Regions from separate parts of the Streptomyces sp. NPDC048248 genome, predicted to be linked through region 2. Evidence: riboswitches for the same ligand, from Rfam matches in the RefSeq annotation. Region 2 holds a riboswitch; each other region holds the start of a gene.
What was found. Region 2 has a riboswitch for cyclic di-AMP ahead of ACGFZW_RS09215 (transglycosylase family protein). Riboswitches for the same ligand answer to the same signal wherever they lie in the genome.

Region 1 (4,788 bases), on a different contig from region 2:
GTCGTGGTGGGTGAAGCGGTGCACATCGCGGTCGGACAGACGCGGGTAGGGCGCGAAGAAGCGGTAGTACTTCGACTCGTCCGAGACCTGCTCGTAGAAGGAGGTCAGCCGCTCGGCGTCATCGGCGGCGATGGGGCGGATGCGCGCCGTGCCGCCGTCGCGCAGCACCACATCGGCTTCCCAGTGGGTCGGGTAGGCGAGGTCCGGCGGCGTCTGCATGCGGCCAGGGTACGGCCGGGCACCGACAACCGGCTCGGCATGCGTACCCTCTGGAAGCGGAACAGGCACGGCTACCGTGCCCGGCGCGGGCCACGGCCCGTTCGCCGGTGCCTCCCCCGGGGAGGGGCCACACGCAGGAAGGCCAGGCCGACGGGCCGCCGGGACATCCCGGCACCGTGAGAGACTGGTCTAGACAACAGTCACGACTTGAAGGGCAACACCATGGCTGAGCGCCGCGTCAATGTCGGATGGGCCGAGGGCCTGCACGCCCGTCCCGCGTCGATCTTCGTCCGTGCCGCCACCGCGGCCGGCGTCCCGGTGACGATCGCCAAGGCCGAGGGCAACCCGGTCAACGCCGCCTCCATGCTCGCGGTCCTGGGCCTCGGCGCCGAGGGTGGCGAGGAAATCGTGCTGGCCTCCGACGCCGAAGGCGCCGACGCCGCGCTCGACCGCCTGGCCAAGCTCGTCGCGGACGGCCTTGAGGAGCTCCCCGAGACCGTCTGAGTCCCTGGGGACCCCAAGCGTCCACGGCCCCGCCGTGGCGACCGGCCAACGGTCGCCACGGCGGGGCCGTTTTCGTTGCCCGGGCCGTTTTCGCCGTTCGGCCGTTCCGTCTCCGGGACAGTCCCGTTGCCGGGGCGTGCCGGCGCCGGCAGAAGCCTCGAAGCCTCCGACGGGAGCTCGTAGCTCCCGGCGAAGCGGGGCGTTCCCTGTTAAGCACCCAAGAGCCTCGGCGGCCAGGTTCGGGCGGTCAGCTTCGGTGGAACCGGCAGAAAAATGGCGCGGGATAATCAGCGCCGCGCATTATGCCAAGGCATTGCGACGGTAATTCGGCGCCGCCACGCAGGCATGCCGAATATCCGGTGCACCGAATTCCGGGCCCGGCCGTGAGAAAACAAGCCGAATGCCGGCCGCCGTTTCCCCGTGCGCAACGCATTACGCGCCTTCTTTGTATACAGGGCCTTTGTTAATGTCGGGCGCGCGCCGTGTTGACGGGCTGTTTCGGCTTCCTCACCTCGGCCGCGCCGGGCCTGCGCAGCCGGTGCACGGGCAGGGACCGCTCGATATGAGCGGCCATCAAGACGCGGGCGCGCTCGGCGTCACCCCGGGCCACCGCGTCCAACACCGCGCCGTGCTCGTCCCACGACTCGGCGACTCGGACGGGCAGTTCCACGACGTACATCCACTCGATCTTGCGCCGCAGCTGTGTGAGCAGCGCCGTCAAGCTGGGGCTGCCGGCCGCCTGGGCGAGGGTTTCGTGGAACCAGCCGTCCAGTTGACGCAGGTCCGCGGGGTGGCCGTGGCGGGCGCGCTCCCGGCCCAGCCGGACGAGGCCGCGCAGCACCTTGAGGTGGGCGGGACTGCGGCGGGTGGCCGCGCGGGCGGCGCCCAGGGGCTCCAACAGGGCGCGGATGTCCAGCAGATCGGCGGCCTCCTGCTCGGTCGGCTCGGCGACGCAGGCGCCCGCATGATGCCGGGTGGTGACGAACCCCTCGGACTGCAAGGTCCGCAGCGCCTCCCGGACGGGGACCCTGGAGACGCCGTAACGGGCCGCCAGGATGTCCTCGATCAGCCTGCTCCCCGGCGCGAGCACACCGGAGACGATGTCGTCGCGAATCGCCGTGCATACCGCCTGCGCGGAAATATGGCCTCGCATCGTCCGTGCCTCCGCCGTAATCCCCTGGAAACGCCGCCGATCGGCGACATTTCCGTGACTCTATTCGACCGGGACGGGTTTTCCGACGGGCTTCGGGTATTCATGGATATTTTTTGGCCATCGGCCTGTCCGGTGAGCGGCGTGCACCGATAACGCCGAAGCCCCGGCCGTGGCCGGGGCTTCGGAGAGGCTGCGGTGCCGTACGCGTCAGACGTTGACGCCGTGGCCGCGGAGGTAGGCGATCGGGTCGATGTCCGAGCCGTAGTCGGGGCCGGTGCGGGCCTCGAAGTGCAGGTGCGGCCCGGTGACGTTGCCGGTGGCGCCGGAGAGGCCGATCTGCTGGCCGGGGGTGACGGTCTGGCCGACCGAGACGCCCAGCGACGACAAGTGGCCGTACTGGGTGTACGTGCCGTCGTTCATCTTGATCACGATGTTGTTGCCGTACGCGCCGCCCCAGCCGGCCTCGACGACGGTGCCACGGCCCACGGCGTGCACCGAGCTGCCCGAGGCGGCGTGGAAGTCGATGCCGGAGTGGCTGCCGGAGGACCACAGACCGCTGGTGGCTTTGTACGGGGTGGAGACGTAGGAGCCCTCGACGGGCGCGACGAAGGCGTTGAGGCGCTTGCGCTCCGCCTCGCGCGCGGCGCGCTCCTTGGCCTCGCGCTCCGCCTTGGCCTTCGCCTCGGCCTTCTTCTTGGCTTCCTCGGCGCGCTGCTTGGCCTCCTCGGCCACCTTCTCGGCCAGGGCCTCGGCCTTGGCCTTCGCGGCGGCGGCCTCGGCGGCCGCCTGCTGGGCGTCGGCCTGGGCGGCGATGCGGCCGGCGAGTTGGTCGCCGGCCACGACGGCCTGCTGCAGGCCGGTGCCCTGGGTGGGGGCCGCGTCCGTGGCGGCCAGCGCCGGCGAGGCCACGGAGGCGACGACGCCGGTGGCGGTGAGGGTGGCTATGCCGGCGATTTTGCGGGTCGTGCGAGCAGTGCGGCTCGCACCACGATGCTTCCCGGTGGCACGGGTGAACGCCATGTGCTGGCTTGTCCTTTCCTTCCTTCTCGCCTACCGGGTTAGCTGACGGGTTCGGAGCAGGAAGGTCTCCTACGGCCCCCTCCGAGGAGGGATCCGATTCACCCCAGGGGACATGTGGGTCCCCGGCTCCCCTGGCTCGCGCCGTACGGGGACTCGGCGATGACTGCCCGGTGCCACGGTTGCGGCGTACTTCTGACGAACAGCCGGACTGACGCTAAACGGGACATCTTTCAATCGGCAAACAGAACCGGCACTTTGTGCGGCACGCCACAGGGGCACCACGCAACCAGCCACAACAATCCGGACATAAAGGTGATCCCGTGACGAGCGAGCGTCACGGGATCCCTTTTCATGCCATATGAGCGACGGTCACCGGCCCCCGCCGGACCGCCGCGGTGTCACCAACGGCAGGTCAGCCGCCGACGACCTTCACCTCACCGATGCCCAGTGCCTTGACGGGCTCGGCGATCTGCGCGGCGTCGCCCACCAGGATCGTCACCAGCCGGTCCCCGGGGAAGGCGTTCACCACCGCGGCGGTCGCCTCGACCGTGCCGGTCTCGGCCAGCCGCGCGTACAGCTGCGCCTGGAAGTCGTCCGGCAGATGCTGCTCGACCTGGTCGGCGAGGGTGCCCGCGACGGCGGCAGCCGTCTCGTACTTCAGCGGCGCGACCCCCACGAGGTTCTGCACGGCGACATCGCGCTCGGCGTCCGTGAGTCCCTCCGCCGCCACGGTGCGGAGCACCTTCCACAGGTCCTCCAGCGCCGGGCCGGTGGAGGCGGTGTCGACCGAGCCGCTGATGGCGAGCATCGCGGCGCCGCTGCCGTCCGCGGTGGAGCGCAGCACCTGGCCGAACGCACGCACCCCGTACGTGTAGCCCTTCTCCTCGCGCAGGACGCGGTCCAGGCGGGAGGTGAGGGTGCCGCCCAGGCAGTACGTGCCGAGGACCTGCGCGGGCCAGACCCGGTCGTGCCGGTCGGCACCGATGCGGCCGATGAGCAGCTGCGTCTGGACGGCGCCGGGGCGGTCCACGATCACCACGCGGCCGGTGTCGTCCGCGGTGATCGGCGAGGCCTTCACCGGCTCGGCGGTCGAACCCGTCCAGGCGCCGAGGGTGCCGGCGAGCGACGCGTCCAGGTCGATGCCGGTGAAGTCACCGACGATGACGGCGGTGGCCGTCGCGGGCCGTACATGCGCCGCGTAGAAGGCTCGCACGGCCGCGGCGTCGATCCGCTCGACGGTCTCCTCGGTGCCCTGGCGGGGCCGCGACATCCGGGAGGTCGCCGGGAACAGTTCCTTGGACAGGGCCATCGCGGCCCGCCGGGCGGGGTTGGCGAGCTCGTGCGGGATCTCGTCGAGGCGGTTGCGCACCAGCCGCTCGATCTCGCTGTCCGGGAAGGCGGGCGCGCGCAGCGCGTCGGCGAGCAGGCCGAGGGCGTGGTCCAGCCGCGACGCCGGCACTTCGAGGGAGACCCGCAGACCGGGGTGGTCGGCGTGCGCGTCCATGGTGGCGCCGCAGCGCTCCAGCTCGGCCGCGAACTCCTCGGCGTCGTGCTTGTCGGTGCCCTCGGACAGCGCGCGGGCCATGATCGTGGCGACGCCGTCCAGGCCCTCGGGCTCGGCCTCCAGGGGCGCGACGAGGTTGATCTCGACGGCGACGACCTGCTGACCGGGGCGGTGGCTGGTCAGGAGGGTGAGCCCGTTGGGCAGTTGGCCGCGGTCCGGTGCCGGGAAGGCCCACGGCCGGGGCGCGCCACCCTGCGGCCTGGGGTGGAACTCCATGCTGGTCATGGTGGAATCTGCGCTGGTCACGGCGTCGCTCACTGGGCCGCCTCCTCGTCGTCGTTCTCAGCGGTGCCGGCGGCCGCGTCGGCCGGCTCGGTGGGCTCGTACA
Region 2 (4,788 bases):
CGCACCCACGCGCCGGTGCACAGGACCGCACTGCCCAGCGGCGTCGATGCCTGGCTGGTGACCCGCTACACCGACGCCCGGCAGGCACTCGCCGACGCCCGGCTCTCCAAGAACCCCCGGCACCACAGCGAGGCCGCGCACGGCAAGGGCAAGGTCGGCATCCCGGGGGAGCGCAGCGCCAACCTGATGACGCATCTGCTCAACATCGACCCCCCGGACCACACCCGGCTCCGCCGCCTGGTGGCGAAGGCGTTCACCCCGCGCCGGGTCGCGGCCTTCGCCCCCCGGGTGCAGGAGCTGACCGACTCCCTCATCGACGCCATGATCGCCAAGCAGCCGGGCGCGGAGACCGGAGCGGCGGACCTCATCCACGAGTTCGCCTTCCCGCTCCCGATCTACGCGATCTGCGATCTGCTCGGCGTCCCGCGCGAGGACCAGGACGACTTCCGGGACTGGGCGGGGATGATGATCCGGCACGGCGGCGGCCCGCGCGGCGGGGTCGCCAGGTCGGTGAAGAAGATGCGCGGCTATCTCGCCGAACTGATCCACCGCAAGCGCGAGTCCCTCGGCGACGAGGCGGACGAGGACCTGATCTCCGGCCTGATCCGCGCCTCCGACCACGGTGAGCACCTCAGTGAGAACGAGGTCGCGGCGATGGCCTTCATCCTGCTCTTCGCCGGCTTCGAGACCACCGTCAACCTCATCGGCAACGGCACCTACGCACTGCTGCGCAACCCCGCGCAGCGGGAACTGCTGCAGAAGTCGATGGAGGCGGGGGACACCGAGCTGCTCGCCACCGGCATCGAGGAGCTGCTGCGCTACGACGGTCCGGTCGAGCTGGCGACGTGGCGGTTCGCGACGCAGGAGCTGACGCTGGGCGGGCAGCGCATCGCCGAGGGCGACCCCGTCCTGGTGGTGCTGGCCGCGGCGGATCGCGACCCGGAGCGGTTCCCCGAGCCGGACACCCTCGACCTCACCCGGCGCGACAACCAGCACCTGGGATACGGGCACGGCATCCACTACTGCCTGGGTGCCCCGCTGGCCCGGCTCGAAGGGCAGACCGCCCTCGCGACGCTGCTGACCCGGCTGCCGGACATCCGGCTTGCGGCGGAACCTGATGATTTGCGCTGGCGCGGCGGTCTCATCATGCGCGGACTGCGCTCGCTTCCGGTGGAGTTCACGCCTCCGCGGCCCTGACCGGGGACGGGTCCAGAATTGACGCTCCGTCACCTGTGTGACCTTTACGTGATCTCCACTACACCGGCTTGTGACTACCCGTGACCCCGGCTACCTTTCGACCGAACCGAAGAGCTTCACCCGATCGGCGGAAGTCAAACCTGGTGCACCGGATGTATTGGTGTGCCGGGCGCGGCCGACGATCGGACAACTCCACCGCCGCGCGAAAGGCAACCGCATGCGTTCCGGGAACGGCCGACACCGGCGCCCCCGTCAAGCACCGGCCATCTTTGTCACGGCGGGGGTCACCGGCGCCGGTATCGCCCTGCCGCTGCTCGGGGCGAGTGGCGCACACGCCGCCGACACCGCGACCTGGGACCGCGTCGCGCAGTGCGAGAGCGGCGGGATGTGGAGCGCGGCCTCGGGCAACGGCTTCTACGGCGGCCTGCAACTGACCCAGGACATGTGGGACGAGTACGGCGGCGCTGACTACGCCTCGCGCCCCGACCTCGCCAGCCGCTCCCAGCAGATATCCGTGGCCGAGGCGATCCTGGACGACCGCGGACCCGACGCCTGGCCCAGCTGTGCGGTGAACGCCGGGCTGACCGCGGACGGCTCGTCACCCGAGGTCGACCCGGGCGGCGTGAGCCTCCTCGACCCGGACCTTCTGGACCCGTCCGACGGCTCCGGCTCGTCCGACCCGTCCGACGACGACGGCTCCGCCCCGTCCGAGGACGACAAGCCCTCCGAGGCGACACCTTCCCCTGACGCGTCGGATTCCGCCGAGCCGTCCGGGCCCGCGGATTCCGAGTCGTCCGACTCCCCGACGTCGGACGACCGGGGCGACGACCCCTCCCGTTCCGATGACCCCTCCCGTGCCGACGGCCCGGACGAGGGCGGCAACCGCACCGACGGGACGGACGTGCCGGATGACGCGTCCGCAGGCGGCGACTCCGCGAAGGATCGGACGCCCGGCACGGGCAGGCACCGCGGCGGCGCCGAGGAGAGCGGCGAGGGCGCGGGCGAGGCGGACGACGGCGGCCGGTCGTCGGGCCGGCACGCCTCCCGTGACGGTGACGCGCACCAGACCGGTCCGGCCGGCGGCGACTACACCGTGCGCGCCGGTGACAGCCTGTCAGCCATCGCTGAGGCCCGTGAGGTGCCCGGTGGGTGGCCCGCACTCTACGACCGCAACGAGGACGTCGTCGGCGCCGACGCGGACCTGATCAAGCCGGGCCAGATCCTCGATCTCGGGCACATCGCAGGGTAATTCGCTCCCCTTCGCACCCTTTTGGGAAAGTGAGACAAGGCTCTCGTTCCTGGGTGCGGCATCCGGCTCGTGCGCCAATCCCAAACATGGGTCCACCTGCAGAAATGGGTGCACCCTATGATCAAAAACGGTCAACTTGGTTCAGATGGTGGGGTTTGAACACCAAGGGGGTTCCTGCTTACGGTCAGGACCGCTCGCCAAAGCGGGCCCTTCGATCACACGCCGAATCCTGCCGGTGGTCGAAGGCGGTCGACGCGCAAGCGCCGAAGGCAGGAGCGGGGGACCCAAGGTAAGCGCCGGCCCCACCCGTGAAAGCGGGTCAACCGGCTTGGGGTGAAGTCGTGTGTCATGTACACGCGGCCGGGCAACTCACATGGCCCGAACCCGACAGCTCACCTCGCAGGCGTCGGTGAGGAAACGAACGAACCATGCTGAACAACAAGGGCAAGCACCGTCGTCCCTCCAAGGCCGTCCGCGTCGTCACCCTCGCCGGTGTCGCCGGTGCTGCCGTGGCCGTCCCGCTCATGGGCGCCTCCTCCGCCTCCGCCGCGTCCGTCGAGACCTGGGACGCCGTCGCCCAGTGCGAGTCCGGTGGCAACTGGTCGATCAACACCGGCAACGGCTACTACGGCGGCCTGCAGTTCTCCAACTCCAGCTGGGCCGCCGCCGGTGGCACCCAGTACGCGGCGCGCGCCGACCTGGCCACCAAGAGCCAGCAGATAGCCGCCGCCGAGAAGCTGCTCGCCATCCAGGGCCCCGGTGCCTGGTCCTGCGCCGGCGCCGGCAACCTGACCGCCGGTGGCCCCTCCCCCGACCTCGACACCTCCGGCGACGCCCCGCAGGGCAACACCGGCGAGAAGGCCGAGAAGCAGGCCCCGGCCCCCGCGCCCGAGAAGTCGAAGCCGGCCCCGAAGTCCAACGGCTCCGGCAACTACACCGTCAAGGCGGGCGACACCCTCGCCAAGATCGCCAAGGCGCACGGCACCACCTGGAAGGCGCTCTACGCGGACAACAAGTCCGTCATCGGCGGCAACCCGAACCTGATCATCCCCGGCCAGAAGCTCGACGTCTGAGCCGACCCCCGCACAGGGGCGCCGAGGACCTCACCGCCTCCGGCCGGCCGGGCGGTCCGTGCGTACGGCGGTACGCACGATCCGCCCGCCCCGGCCGTCGCGGGGTCCGAGGCCGGGCAGCCGGTGTGAACCGGGGACGGACCGCTCCTCCCCACTCGCGTCCCCCGCGTCCACCGCGTTTGCTCCTCCGCTCCACACGCTCGTGTGTGAGACCGCCCCGCCGCGGCGCGCCATCCCCCATCGCGCCGCGGCGGGGCTTCTCCGTGTCGACGGCCCGAACGCGTGTCGCGGGCCAGGGCGCGTACCCGGCCCCGGCAGGCGGTCCTGACCAGCATCGTCCGGCAACTTTTCCCGCTCTGCGAACAAAGCGGTGAAACCTCCCATGAGCTGGGCTTTTGGGCCTCTTTTCGTCCCACTGAGCGGGCCGAGGGCGAACGGATGCGCCCAAGGCCGTTAGGCTCGTGCTGCAGAACTCCAGACACCCATGAAGGAGACAACGTGCCGTCCATCGACGTCGTCGTAGCCCGCGAAATTCTCGACTCGCGAGGTAATCCCACGGTCGAGGTCGAGGTCGGCCTCGACGACGGCAGCACGGGCCGTGCCGCCGTTCCGTCCGGCGCCTCGACCGGTGCCTTCGAGGCCATCGAGCTCCGTGACGGCGACCCGAGCCGCTACATGGGCAAGGGCGTGGAGAAGGCCGTCCTGGCCGTCATCGAGCAGATCGGCCCGGAGCTCGTCGGCTACGACGCGACCGAGCAGCGTCTGATCGACCAGGCGATGTTCGACCTGGACGCCACGGACAACAAGGGCTCCCTCGGCGCCAACGCCATCCTCGGCGTCTCCCTCGCCGTCGCGCACGCCGCCTCCGAGGCCAGTGACCTCCCGCTGTTCCGCTACCTCGGTGGCCCGAACGCGCACGTCCTGCCCGTCCCGATGATGAACATCCTCAACGGTGGATCGCACGCCGACTCCAACGTGGACATCCAGGAATTCATGATCGCCCCCATCGGCGCGGAGTCCTTCTCCGAGGCGCTGCGCTGGGGCGCCGAGGTCTACCACACCCTCAAGAAGGTCCTGAAGGAGCGCAGCCTGTCCACCGGGCTGGGCGACGAGGGCGGCTTCGCCCCGAACCTGGGCTCCAACCGCGAGGCCCTCGACCTGATCCTCGAGGCCATCCGTCAGGCCGGCTACACCCCCGGCCAGGACATCGCGCTCGCGCTGGACGTCGCCGCCTCCGAGTTCTACAAGGACGGCGTCTACCAGTTCGAG
Region 3 (4,788 bases), on a different contig from region 2:
CGGTGGCGGGCCGACTGGAGCGGGCACTGCAGCGCGAGGGCAGGAGACGCGACGGGCTCGACCAGTTCGAGGGGTTCACCACGGCCGTCCTGGCGGAGGTCCCTTCCAAGGAGCGAGCCGTGCTGCGCGTCCTCAACCGCGGCCACCCGCCCCCGCTGCTGCTCGCCCCGGACGGCGGCCTGCTGGAACTGGCCCCTTCGGCGCCGGCGCTGCCGCTGGGGATGAGCGAGGTGGCGGGGTGGCCGGACCGGGCGGACGAGACGTTCTTCCCGGCCGGTTCGCTGCTGCTGCTTTTCACCGACGGGGTGACCGAGGCCCGCAACCTCGCCAATCGGTTCTACGACCCGTCGGCCAGGCTGCGCGGCCGTCATTTCAACGGCCCGGCGGACCTCCTCGACCTGCTGGTGAAGGACGTCGCGCGGCACACGGGAGGGGCGCCCGCCGACGACATGGCGCTGCTCGCGGTGCAGCGGCCGCTGGGGGTCTAGCGGCGGCGGCTCCCTTGCCCGCGGCTCCGTACCCTCCTTCGGGCTCGGCGGCCTTCGGGCCGCTACGGGGCTCCGCCGCCCTCGGGCCCCTTCGTCCGGGCAGGGCGGTCAGCGGGCCCCGAGGTCGGGTTCCCGGAGCCAGTGCAGGATCTGGCCGTGCGGTCCGGTGAGGGCGACCGGTTGCTCGTTCAGCGAGAGCGTCAGCAGGTGTGCGTACTCGGGGGGCAGCGCGTCGTGCGCCGGGTCGGTGATCCAGGGCAGCTCGGTGTGGTGCTCGTTGGAGATCCAGTGCCCGGGGCCACCCCGCTCGGCGAGGACGGACCGTACGAGCCGGGCGAACTCCGCACGGCGGGCCGGCGGCAGATACATCAGCACGGTGCTGTGGAAGATGACCAGCGTCGCCTCCCGCGGGGCCGCGGCGGCCAGCGCCGGCAGCTCGTCGACCAGATCCCCGCGGACGATAGCGGGGCGGGGCGCGTCCCGTACCGCTTCGACGGCGGCCGCGAGCCGGTCCGCACGCGCCCGCTGGCCGGGCCAGATCAGGGCCTGCAGCCAGCGATGGTCGTCGGGCCGGGCGATCGGGTCGAGCGGGTCCAGATCGATGCCCGCACGCCAGACGATCTCCGGCAGGGAGGTGGGCGCGGGCGGACCGTCCGCCGGCGGGGGCGTCGCCCGGCTCGTACGGCAGGTGAACGTCACCGGGCTCCCCGGGGCGCCCATCTCCTGGGTGCCGTGGCCGCGTCCCTCGGTACCGCCCTCGTAGCGGTAGCGGTAGCGATCGGGGTGCAGACACAGCCCGGCCGACGTACCGACCTCCAGGAGCGCCAGCGGCTGTGGCAGCCGGGCGAGCAGCGGAAGCAGGGTGGCGCAGCGGGCAGGCTCGTTGGTCTGGGTGGCGCGCTGCATGATCACCGCGCGGACCTCGTCCCAGTGCCGGATCGTCCACTCCCGCCAGCGCCCGTACGCGGCCTCACCGTGCGGGCCCTGTTCGGCGTGCGGACCGTCGAGATAGCGGACGGCGGCGAGGAGGAGATTGGGCTGCTGCTTGTTCCCGGCGGGCAGCGAACCCGCGAGCACGTCGCAGAACTCGGCGTCCTGACTGATCCGCGCGGTCAGCTCCTCGTGGGCGTCGGACTGCCCCCGCGCCTGCTGCCAGGAGAACTCCCGGTATCGATCGGCCACTGTCTGCGCGCTGTTGACGACGTTGACGACCATGATCCGACGTTACTGCTCTCACGCTCCGTGAGGGGCGGGCACCCCTCCGCATAACGACTGGCGCACGATCGTCGCGAGATCGTTTGGAGCGGAGCGATCAACTCGCCCGGATTGGGGCACCCATGGGTGAAAAAGTCCAAGCCAAAGGTCCTACGGAGCACATACGGATTCCCGGGAACGCTTGGAATTCAGTGGCCATCTCTATTACTGTCCGATAACGCAGCGCGGTCGTCCCAGCCGTCGCAAGTGGCGGCACCGCGCGCCGACGCCGAATCCCGTAAGCGCACTTCACGCACTCCCGCACCTCCAGCACTCCCAGCAATGCCGCACCCTCCGTATCTCCAGTCTCGCTCCGAACTTCACGCAACTCCCGCACTTCACGCACCTTCTGCACATCGCGCACGCCGCCACCGCACCTCGTACCGGTCGGCCGCACGACCTGCTCCGGTGCACCGAAGACCGCCGAGTCGCGCCGAAGGCCCGAAGCCGTCGGCCGGAGCCGCGGAACACACCGGCCCTGCCGAGCTCGCCGAAGGCGCACCGAAACGCACCGAACTGCACCAAGGGAACCGGGGAACCACCACCTTGGGGTGAATCGGACGCTCTCGCCAGAGGGTGCCCGTAGGAGACCTTCCTGCTCCGAACCCGTCAGCTAACCCGGTAGGCGAGAAGGAAGGAAAGGAGTGCGCCCCCGTGGCGTCCAACAGGCCTGCCCCCGAGGTTCCGTCCGCCTACGACCTCGATGACCGGAGCGTCTTCGACGGGCCGGGTCCCCTCCACGGCCCGGGATCCCCTGACGGCCGAGGTCCCCTCGACGTCCGGGACTCCGGATTCGGATTCCCTCCCGCCGACCGTGACGGCGACGGGGAATGGGAGGAGTGGAATCCCACCGAGGAGTCCATCCGCCCCGTCCGCGGCAAGCACCGGGTGGCCAGACAGCGCGGCGGCGGACTCGCCCGCAGCAGCACCGTCCTGGGCGTCGGCGTGATCGCCGCGGTCGGCGCCGGCGGGATGGCCACGGCCGAGGGCCGGCCGCCGGTCCCGATCTCGATGCCGGACGTCAGCGGCATGGCCGACGACCTCTCCGAGAAGCTGCCGGACGCCAAGTCGCTCCCCGGCATCGGTGGCCTCATATCCGACGCGGACCAGGACTCCGGTTCTGCCGCATCGGCCGCGGGTGGCGCGGACTCCGCGGTCGCCGGCGCCCCCCTCGCCTCCCAGGGCAAGGACGCGGGCGAGGCACTGCGCAACCGCATCCTGCAGCAGGCCGACGCCCAGCAGGGTGCCGGCGAGCAGCAAGCGCGCGATGCCGCCCAGGACGCGGCCGTCGAGAAGGCCGAGGAGGACGCGGCCGACCACCAGAAGGAGGCCGAGAAGGCTGCCGCTGCCAAGAAGGCGGCGGAGCTGGAGGCCAAACGCGAGGCGGCGGAGGCCGCCAGCAAGAAGGCCGAGGCGGAGCGCCTCGCCAAGCTGGCGCGGAGCTTCATCGCCCCCGTCTCCTCATACACCCTCACCGCGAGCTTCGGGCAGGCCGGCGACCGCTGGTCCGCCGATCACACCGGCCAGGACTTCGCCGCACCGACCGGCACTCTCGTCAAGGCCGTGCACTCCGGCACCATCACCCAGGCCGGCTGGGCCGGTGCGTACGGCTACCGCATCGTCCTCACCATGGACGACGGCACCGAACTCTGGTTCTGCCACCTGTCGTCCATGGTGAAGACCTCCGGCGAGGTCAAGGCCGGTGACGTCATCGGCCGCGTCGGCGCCACAGGCAACGTCACCGGCCCCCACCTCCACCTGGAGGTCCGCCCGGGCGCCGGCGACCCGATCGACCCGATGACGTGGCTGCGCGGCCACGGGGTGAGTGTCTGAGAGGCGCGTGAGGCGGCAGCAGCGGGGAGCCCCGGCGAACCGGCCGGTGGTTCACCCCGGTAGCCGTGCGAGCCGCTGTGCCGGAGGCCGCGTCCCTGAGGGGCGCGGCTTCTGCGATGCGCGGGCGGGGGGGGGAGCTTCGGAAAGGGGCCCTGTCGACGAAGTGGGCAGCGGTGCCCGGCGGGTGGGCGAACAGCGAGGGCCGAGCGAAGATCGCAGCCGGGGAGTCGCAGGACCGTAGCGGAAGCCCGCGTGCGACCGCGCCGATGGACTGCCTTGCGGGGGCTGCGCTCGGGATCGCCCTGCCGGCGGGGGAATTTTCCTCTCCGAACCGACGCTGCAACCACGCATGACCGCGACACACAAGAGCCTCGGCTCGCTCTCCGTCTCCCCCCTGTCCCTCGGCGGCAATGTCTTCGGCTGGACGGCGGACGAAGCCGAGTCCTTCGCCGTGCTCGACGCGTACGTGGCGGGCGGCGGCAACTTCATCGACACCGCAGACGTCTACTCGGCCTGGGTGCCGGGCAACAAGGGCGGCGAGTCCGAGACCGTCATCGGCAACTGGCTGGCAGCGCGCGGCAATCGCGAGGACGTCGTCATCGCCACCAAGGTCGGCGCGCACCCCGACTTCAAGGGCCTGTCCGCCCCCACCATCAAGGGCGCCGTCGACGAGTCCCTGACCCGGCTGCGCACCGACTACATCGACCTCTACTACACCCACTACGACGACGAGTCGGTCGAGGTCTCGGAGTTCCTGACCGCCCTCGACGACCTCGTACGGGCCGGCAAGGTCCGCGAGATCGCCGCGTCCAACATCTCCGCGCGGCGCCTGGAGGAGTCCCTGGCCTTCTCCACGAGCGAGGGCCTCGCCCGGTACGTCGCCCTGCAGCCGCACTACAACCTGGTCTCCCGCGACACCTACGAGGGCGAACTCGCCGACGTCGCCGCCCGCAACGGCCTGGCCGCCGTCCCGTACTACGCCCTCGCGTCGGGCTTCCTGACCGGCAAGTACCGCCCCGGCACGAGCGTCGACAGTGCCCGCGCCGAAGGCGCCGCCAAGCACCTGACGACCGACCGGGGCCGCCGCGTCCTCCAGGCCCTCGACACCGTCGCCGTCGCCCACGAGGCCGAGATCGCCACCGTCGCCCTCGCCTGGCTCGCCGCCCGGCCCACCGTCGCGGCCCCGATCGCCAGCGCCCGCACGGTGGCCCAG
Region 4 (4,788 bases), on a different contig from region 2:
GCCGGCCTTCGCGGCGTTCAGTTTCAACGTCCTGCGCGCGGCCTCGTCCTGGAGTTCGCTCAGTTCCTCGCGCGCGGCGTCGGCCTGCTCCTTCGCGCCGTTGTACTTCTGTGTCGCCACCTCTGCCTCCTGGTACAGCGTGTCGACCCGGTCCTGCACCTGGGCGGGGGTGAGTTCGGGTGCGGCCTGGCCGGTGCCGTCGAAGGCGGTGGCGGTGGCGGCTCCGGCGAGGGCCAGAACGGTGGCCGTACGGGCGGTGCGCGCGCCGCGCGCCGTGCTGCCGGTGAGGGCGAGCGGGGCGAGCGGGTGGTGCCTGGTCCTGCGGTGCGACGCCACTGTGGCCGTCACTTCCTTCCCTTCGGGCCGTGCGTGGCCCGGGTGGTCCGGGCGGGATCCGGTGGGTCAGGCGGCGGCCCGTGAAGAGGGGGAGCGGGCCGCCGCCATTCCTTCGGGCGGGGCGGTCGACGCGTCGCCGGGGCGGAGACCGGCGACAGCGGGGAGTCGACCGCCTGGAGGAGGACGCTAAACCTGCGCCTCCCCGGGGCGAGCCCGCTTGCCCGGCATTGCTCGCTTTCGACCGCCGATTGTCCGTAGCTGACCGCCCGGTCGCCGTGGCTGCGGTCGGCTGCCTGCCTGCCCTGACCGATGCGGCGATCGGGGGTGCCCTGCCCGAAGGCGCGTGCTATGCGGCGGATACGATCCAGCACTATGGACGTAGTAATCAATATCTTCGTCGGCCTGCACATCATCGGCATCGCCTCCCTGCTGGGCGGCTTCCTGACCCAGATGAAGGCGATGAGCGCAGGCGGGGCCCGGTTCGTGCCGGCCATGCTGCACGGCGCGCTGACGATGCTGGTCACCGGCATCGTGCTGGTCGGCCTGAACCAGGCGCAGGACCAGGACCTCAACAACATCAAGATCGGCATCAAGATGGCCGTCCTGGTGGTGATCCTGGCGCTGGTCTACGTCAAGAGGGACGAGGAGACCGTCGCCAAGCCGCTGTTCGGCGCGGTCGGCCTGCTCACGGTCGCCAACATCTTCATCGCGGTGCTCTGGACCTGATCCGGCCCCGTACGCCGCTCGCGCGCTCACGGCGTCATCCGCGCAAGGTCCGGCGGACGGCCCAGCAGACGGCTCACCGCGCGGTCCCCGCCTCCGGAGTCCGGTTCGGACTTCCGGGGCGGTGACCGCGCGGTGGCGTGTGGGGGGTGGCCGTGGGGGGTGGCCTTGGAAGAGCGGCGCCGGCGTCAGGCCGGGCGGACGCTCCCGTAGATCGGCATGTAGTAGATCGACTCCTCGCGGACGTTGGCGCCCGGTTTCGGTGCGTGGATCATCTTGCCGCCGCCTATGTACATCCCGACGTGGCTGATGTCGTCGTAGAAGAAGACCAGGTCACCGGGTTGAAGATCCTTGGTGGCCACCCGCTCGCCCACCTTCACCTGGTCCCAGGTCGTGCGCGGCAGGTCGACCCCGGCCGCCTTCCACGCCGCCTGGGTCAGCCCCGAGCAGTCGTAGGACGTGGGGCCGGTCGCGCCCCAGACGTACGGCTTGCCCATCTGTGCGCGGGCGAAGGCGAGCGCCTTGTCGGCCTTGGTCGAGTACGAACCGCCGGTGTCGCTGCCGCCGCCGGTCGAGCCGTCCGAGGTGCCGTCGCCGGGCTGCTTCTGCTCCTCGCGCTGCCGGCGCTCCTCCTCCGCCTGCTTGCGTGCCAGCTCCTCGGCCTTGCGCTCGGCCGCTGCCTCCCGCTTCCGCTCCAGCTCGGCCAGCCGCGCCTTCTCCTGGGCGGTCAGCCGGGACAGCAGTTGCCGGGCCTCGGCCAGCTTGCCCTGGACCGACTGCTTGGACTCCTTCAGTGACGTCTGGGACTCCTGCAGCCGCTCCAGACTGCGGGTCGCCTCCGCGCGCTGCCGGGTGGCCTCGGCCTGCTGCTCCTGGTAGTCGGTGACCGCCTGCTTCTGCCGGCCGGTCAGCCGCTCCATGAGGTGGCTGCGGTCGACGAACTGCTGCGGGTCCTTCGCGAGCATCAGCTGCGCGGTCGGGTTCATGCCGCCGGTGCGGTACTGGGCCGACGCGAACGTGCCCAGCGTGCGCCGGGACTCGTTCATCCGCTCCGCGCGCTTGGCGGCGGCGTCGAGGAGCTTGTCGACGGTCTCGCGCTGCTCCTCCGCCTTCTCCTTGGCGGCGTTGTACTTCTGGGTGGCGACCTCGGCCTGGCGGTAGAGGCCGTCGACCTTCTGCTTGACCTCTTCGATGGTGGGCTTGGGCGCCCGGGGCGCCGCTTCGGCGGACTGCGAGAGCAGCGTGACCGAGGCGAGGGCGGCGGTGGTGAGCCCGGCTGCCGTGCGGCGGCTTCCGGGCGAACTGAGCACGCGGGTGCGCGGCTTGCGATGCGACGCCAAGGCCGGCGACTCCTTCCGTGGACCGCCTACCGGGTTAGCTGTCGGGTTCGGGCGGGTGTCGCTGACGGAAGGCTTGCCCTACGGTCGCCGCGTCCGCCTCGGGCGGCCGCGCCGATCGATTCACCCCGGTGGTGCTGGTGGGTCCCCGGCTCCGGATGCCTTCGTGGCAGGGCCGGACTCGGCGGAGGCGGCCCGTGCTGACGCTGTCGTCTGCGGGGATGCGGGCTGCCCGAGCGAGCACGGTAGCCAACTCGTGTGGCTCCTGTGAAGGCTGATGTTCGATTTGCCCGAAACCTTTTCGTGACCTGAACGTGTGCCAGGCGTTGTTGCGACAGATGTCGGCTTCGTGCTGGTGGCGAGGGCCCGCTCCATGGCTCCGGGCTGTGACGATCCGGTGCACGACGGTGACGAAACGGGCCGAGGTGCCCCGTCGTCGACAACCGGCGCCGTCCCCGTCGCCCGCCGGCTCCCGGTTTCGGCGCCCCACGGCCCCGCCCGTCCCATTTCGGCCCCTGCGCGACCCGTCACCGGCTCCCGTTCAGCCGCTTCCCGGTCTCCTCCGGCGCCGCCCGGGCCGATTCGGACCCCACTATCGGCTACTCCGGGGCGGGCTGTCGGTGGGGCCGCCTAGACTCGGTGGGCGATGAGCAGCCTCTTTGACGACAGCTTCCTGGCGGACCTCGGCCCGAAGGGCGAGGAACCCCCGCCGCCTCCCGAGGACGAGGACGGTCCCGCACAGGAGGAGATCCCCGCCGACCTGTTCGGTGGCCGCTTCGACGTGCCCGGCGGGATCCCGCACGCCATCGGCCCGGGGCGCGACCTCTACTACCGCGACGGCGCCGCGCGCCCCGCGGTCGATCCGGACGCCCTCCTGGAGGGACTCAACGACCAGCAGAAGGCCGCCGTGGCGCACACCGGCGGACCGCTGCTGATCGTCGCGGGCGCCGGTTCCGGCAAGACCCGCGTCCTGACGCACCGCATCGCGCATCTGCTCGGCGCGCGCGGTGTGCACCCGGGCCAGATCCTCGCCATCACCTTCACCAACAAGGCCGCGGGCGAGATGAAGGAGCGCGTCGAGGAGCTGGTCGGCCCGCGTGCCCACGCCATGTGGGTCTCCACCTTCCACAGCGCCTGCGTCCGGATCCTGCGCCGGGAGAGCAAGAAGCTGGGCTTCACGTCCTCCTTCTCGATCTACGACGCGGCCGACTCCAAGCGGCTGATGGCGCTGGTGTGCCGGGACCTCGATCTCGACCCCAAGCGCTTCCCGCCCAAGTCCTTCAGCGCCAAGGTCTCCAACCTCAAGAACGAGCTCATCGACGAGGAGACCTTCGCCCAGCAGGCTGCCGACGGGTTCGAGAAGTCCGTCGCCGAGGCGTACTCGATGTATCAAGCACGCCTGCGCGAGGCCAACGCCCTCGACTTCGACGACATCATCATGACGACGGTCAACCTCCTCCAGGCCTTCCCGGATGTCTCCGACCACTACCGCCGCCGCTTCCGGCACGTGCTGGTCGACGAGTACCAGGACACCAACCACGCCCAGTACACCCTCGTACGCGAACTGGTCGGCCCCGCGGAGGACGCCGGCGAACTGTGCGTCGTCGGCGACGCCGACCAGTCCATCTACGCCTTCCGCGGCGCCACGATCCGCAACATCCTCCAGTTCGAGGAGGACTACCCGGACGCCACGACGATCCTGCTGGAGCAGAACTACCGCTCGAGTCAGACGATCCTCAGCGCCGCCAACGCCGTCATCGAGCGCAACGAGAACCGCCGCCCCAAGAACCTCTGGACGGACGCCGGAGCCGGCCCCAAGATCACCGGCTATGTCGCCGACACCGAGCACGACGAGGCCCAGTTCGTCGCCGACGAGATCGACCGGCTCACCGACGCGGGCGACGCCAAGGCCGGCGACGTCGCGATCTTCTACCGCACCAACGCACAGTCCCGTGTCTTCGAAGAGATCTTCATCCGGGTGGGGCTCCCCTACAAGGTCGTCGGCGGCGTGCGCTTCTACGAGCGCAAGGAGGTCCGCGACGTCCTCGCGTATCTGCGGGTGCTCGCCAACCCCGAGGACACCGTCCCGCTGCGCCGGATCCTGAACGTCCCCAAGCGCGGCATCGGCGACCGCGCCGAGGCGATGATCGACGCCCTGTCCCTCCGCGAGAAGATCACCTTCCCGCAGGCGCTGCGCCGGGTCGACGAGGCGTACGGCATGGCCGCCCGCTCCGCCAACGCCGTCCGCCGGTTCAACGTCCTCATGGAGGAGCTGCGCACCATCGTCGAGTCCGGCGCCGGCCCGGCGACCGTCCTGGAGGCGGTCCTGGAACGCACCGGCTACCTCGCCGAACTCCAGGCCTCAACCGACCCGCAGGACGAGACCCGGATC

Region 1: another riboswitch for cyclic di-AMP. It lies ahead of ACGFZW_RS14200 (M23 family metallopeptidase); the one in region 2 lies ahead of ACGFZW_RS09215 (transglycosylase family protein).
Region 3: another riboswitch for cyclic di-AMP. It lies ahead of ACGFZW_RS13685 (M23 family metallopeptidase); the one in region 2 lies ahead of ACGFZW_RS09215 (transglycosylase family protein).
Region 4: another riboswitch for cyclic di-AMP. It lies ahead of ACGFZW_RS21055 (NlpC/P60 family protein); the one in region 2 lies ahead of ACGFZW_RS09215 (transglycosylase family protein).

The regions. Positions count from the first base shown of each region.
Region 1 is NZ_JBICZL010000006.1:115,780-120,567, reverse strand. Features, by position in the region: gene ACGFZW_RS14215 (GNAT family N-acetyltransferase) at 1-219, opposite strand, end outside; gene ACGFZW_RS14210 (HPr family phosphocarrier protein) at 442-723, shown strand; gene ACGFZW_RS14205 (GntR family transcriptional regulator) at 1,187-1,876, opposite strand; gene ACGFZW_RS14200 (M23 family metallopeptidase) at 2,084-2,896, opposite strand; cyclic di-AMP (ydaO/yuaA leader) riboswitch at 2,909-3,065, opposite strand; gene ACGFZW_RS14195 (M16 family metallopeptidase) at 3,309-4,685, opposite strand; gene ACGFZW_RS14190 (M16 family metallopeptidase) at 4,715-4,788, opposite strand, start outside.
Region 2 is NZ_JBICZL010000004.1:67,469-72,256, reverse strand. Features, by position in the region: gene ACGFZW_RS09225 (cytochrome P450) at 1-1,197, shown strand, start outside; gene ACGFZW_RS09220 (transglycosylase family protein) at 1,415-2,446, shown strand; cyclic di-AMP (ydaO/yuaA leader) riboswitch at 2,657-2,867, shown strand; gene ACGFZW_RS09215 (transglycosylase family protein) at 2,875-3,519, shown strand; gene eno (phosphopyruvate hydratase) at 4,018-4,788, shown strand, end outside.
Region 3 is NZ_JBICZL010000005.1:513,300-518,087, forward strand. Features, by position in the region: gene ACGFZW_RS13675 (PP2C family protein-serine/threonine phosphatase) at 1-488, shown strand, start outside; gene ACGFZW_RS13680 (DUF2332 family protein) at 597-1,703, opposite strand; cyclic di-AMP (ydaO/yuaA leader) riboswitch at 2,242-2,385, shown strand; gene ACGFZW_RS13685 (M23 family metallopeptidase) at 2,397-3,575, shown strand; gene ACGFZW_RS13690 (aldo/keto reductase) at 3,925-4,788, shown strand, end outside.
Region 4 is NZ_JBICZL010000009.1:185,201-189,988, reverse strand. Features, by position in the region: gene ACGFZW_RS21065 (NlpC/P60 family protein) at 1-348, opposite strand, end outside; gene ACGFZW_RS21060 (hypothetical protein) at 709-1,062, shown strand; gene ACGFZW_RS21055 (NlpC/P60 family protein) at 1,248-2,399, opposite strand; cyclic di-AMP (ydaO/yuaA leader) riboswitch at 2,407-2,593, opposite strand; gene pcrA (DNA helicase PcrA) at 3,043-4,788, shown strand, end outside.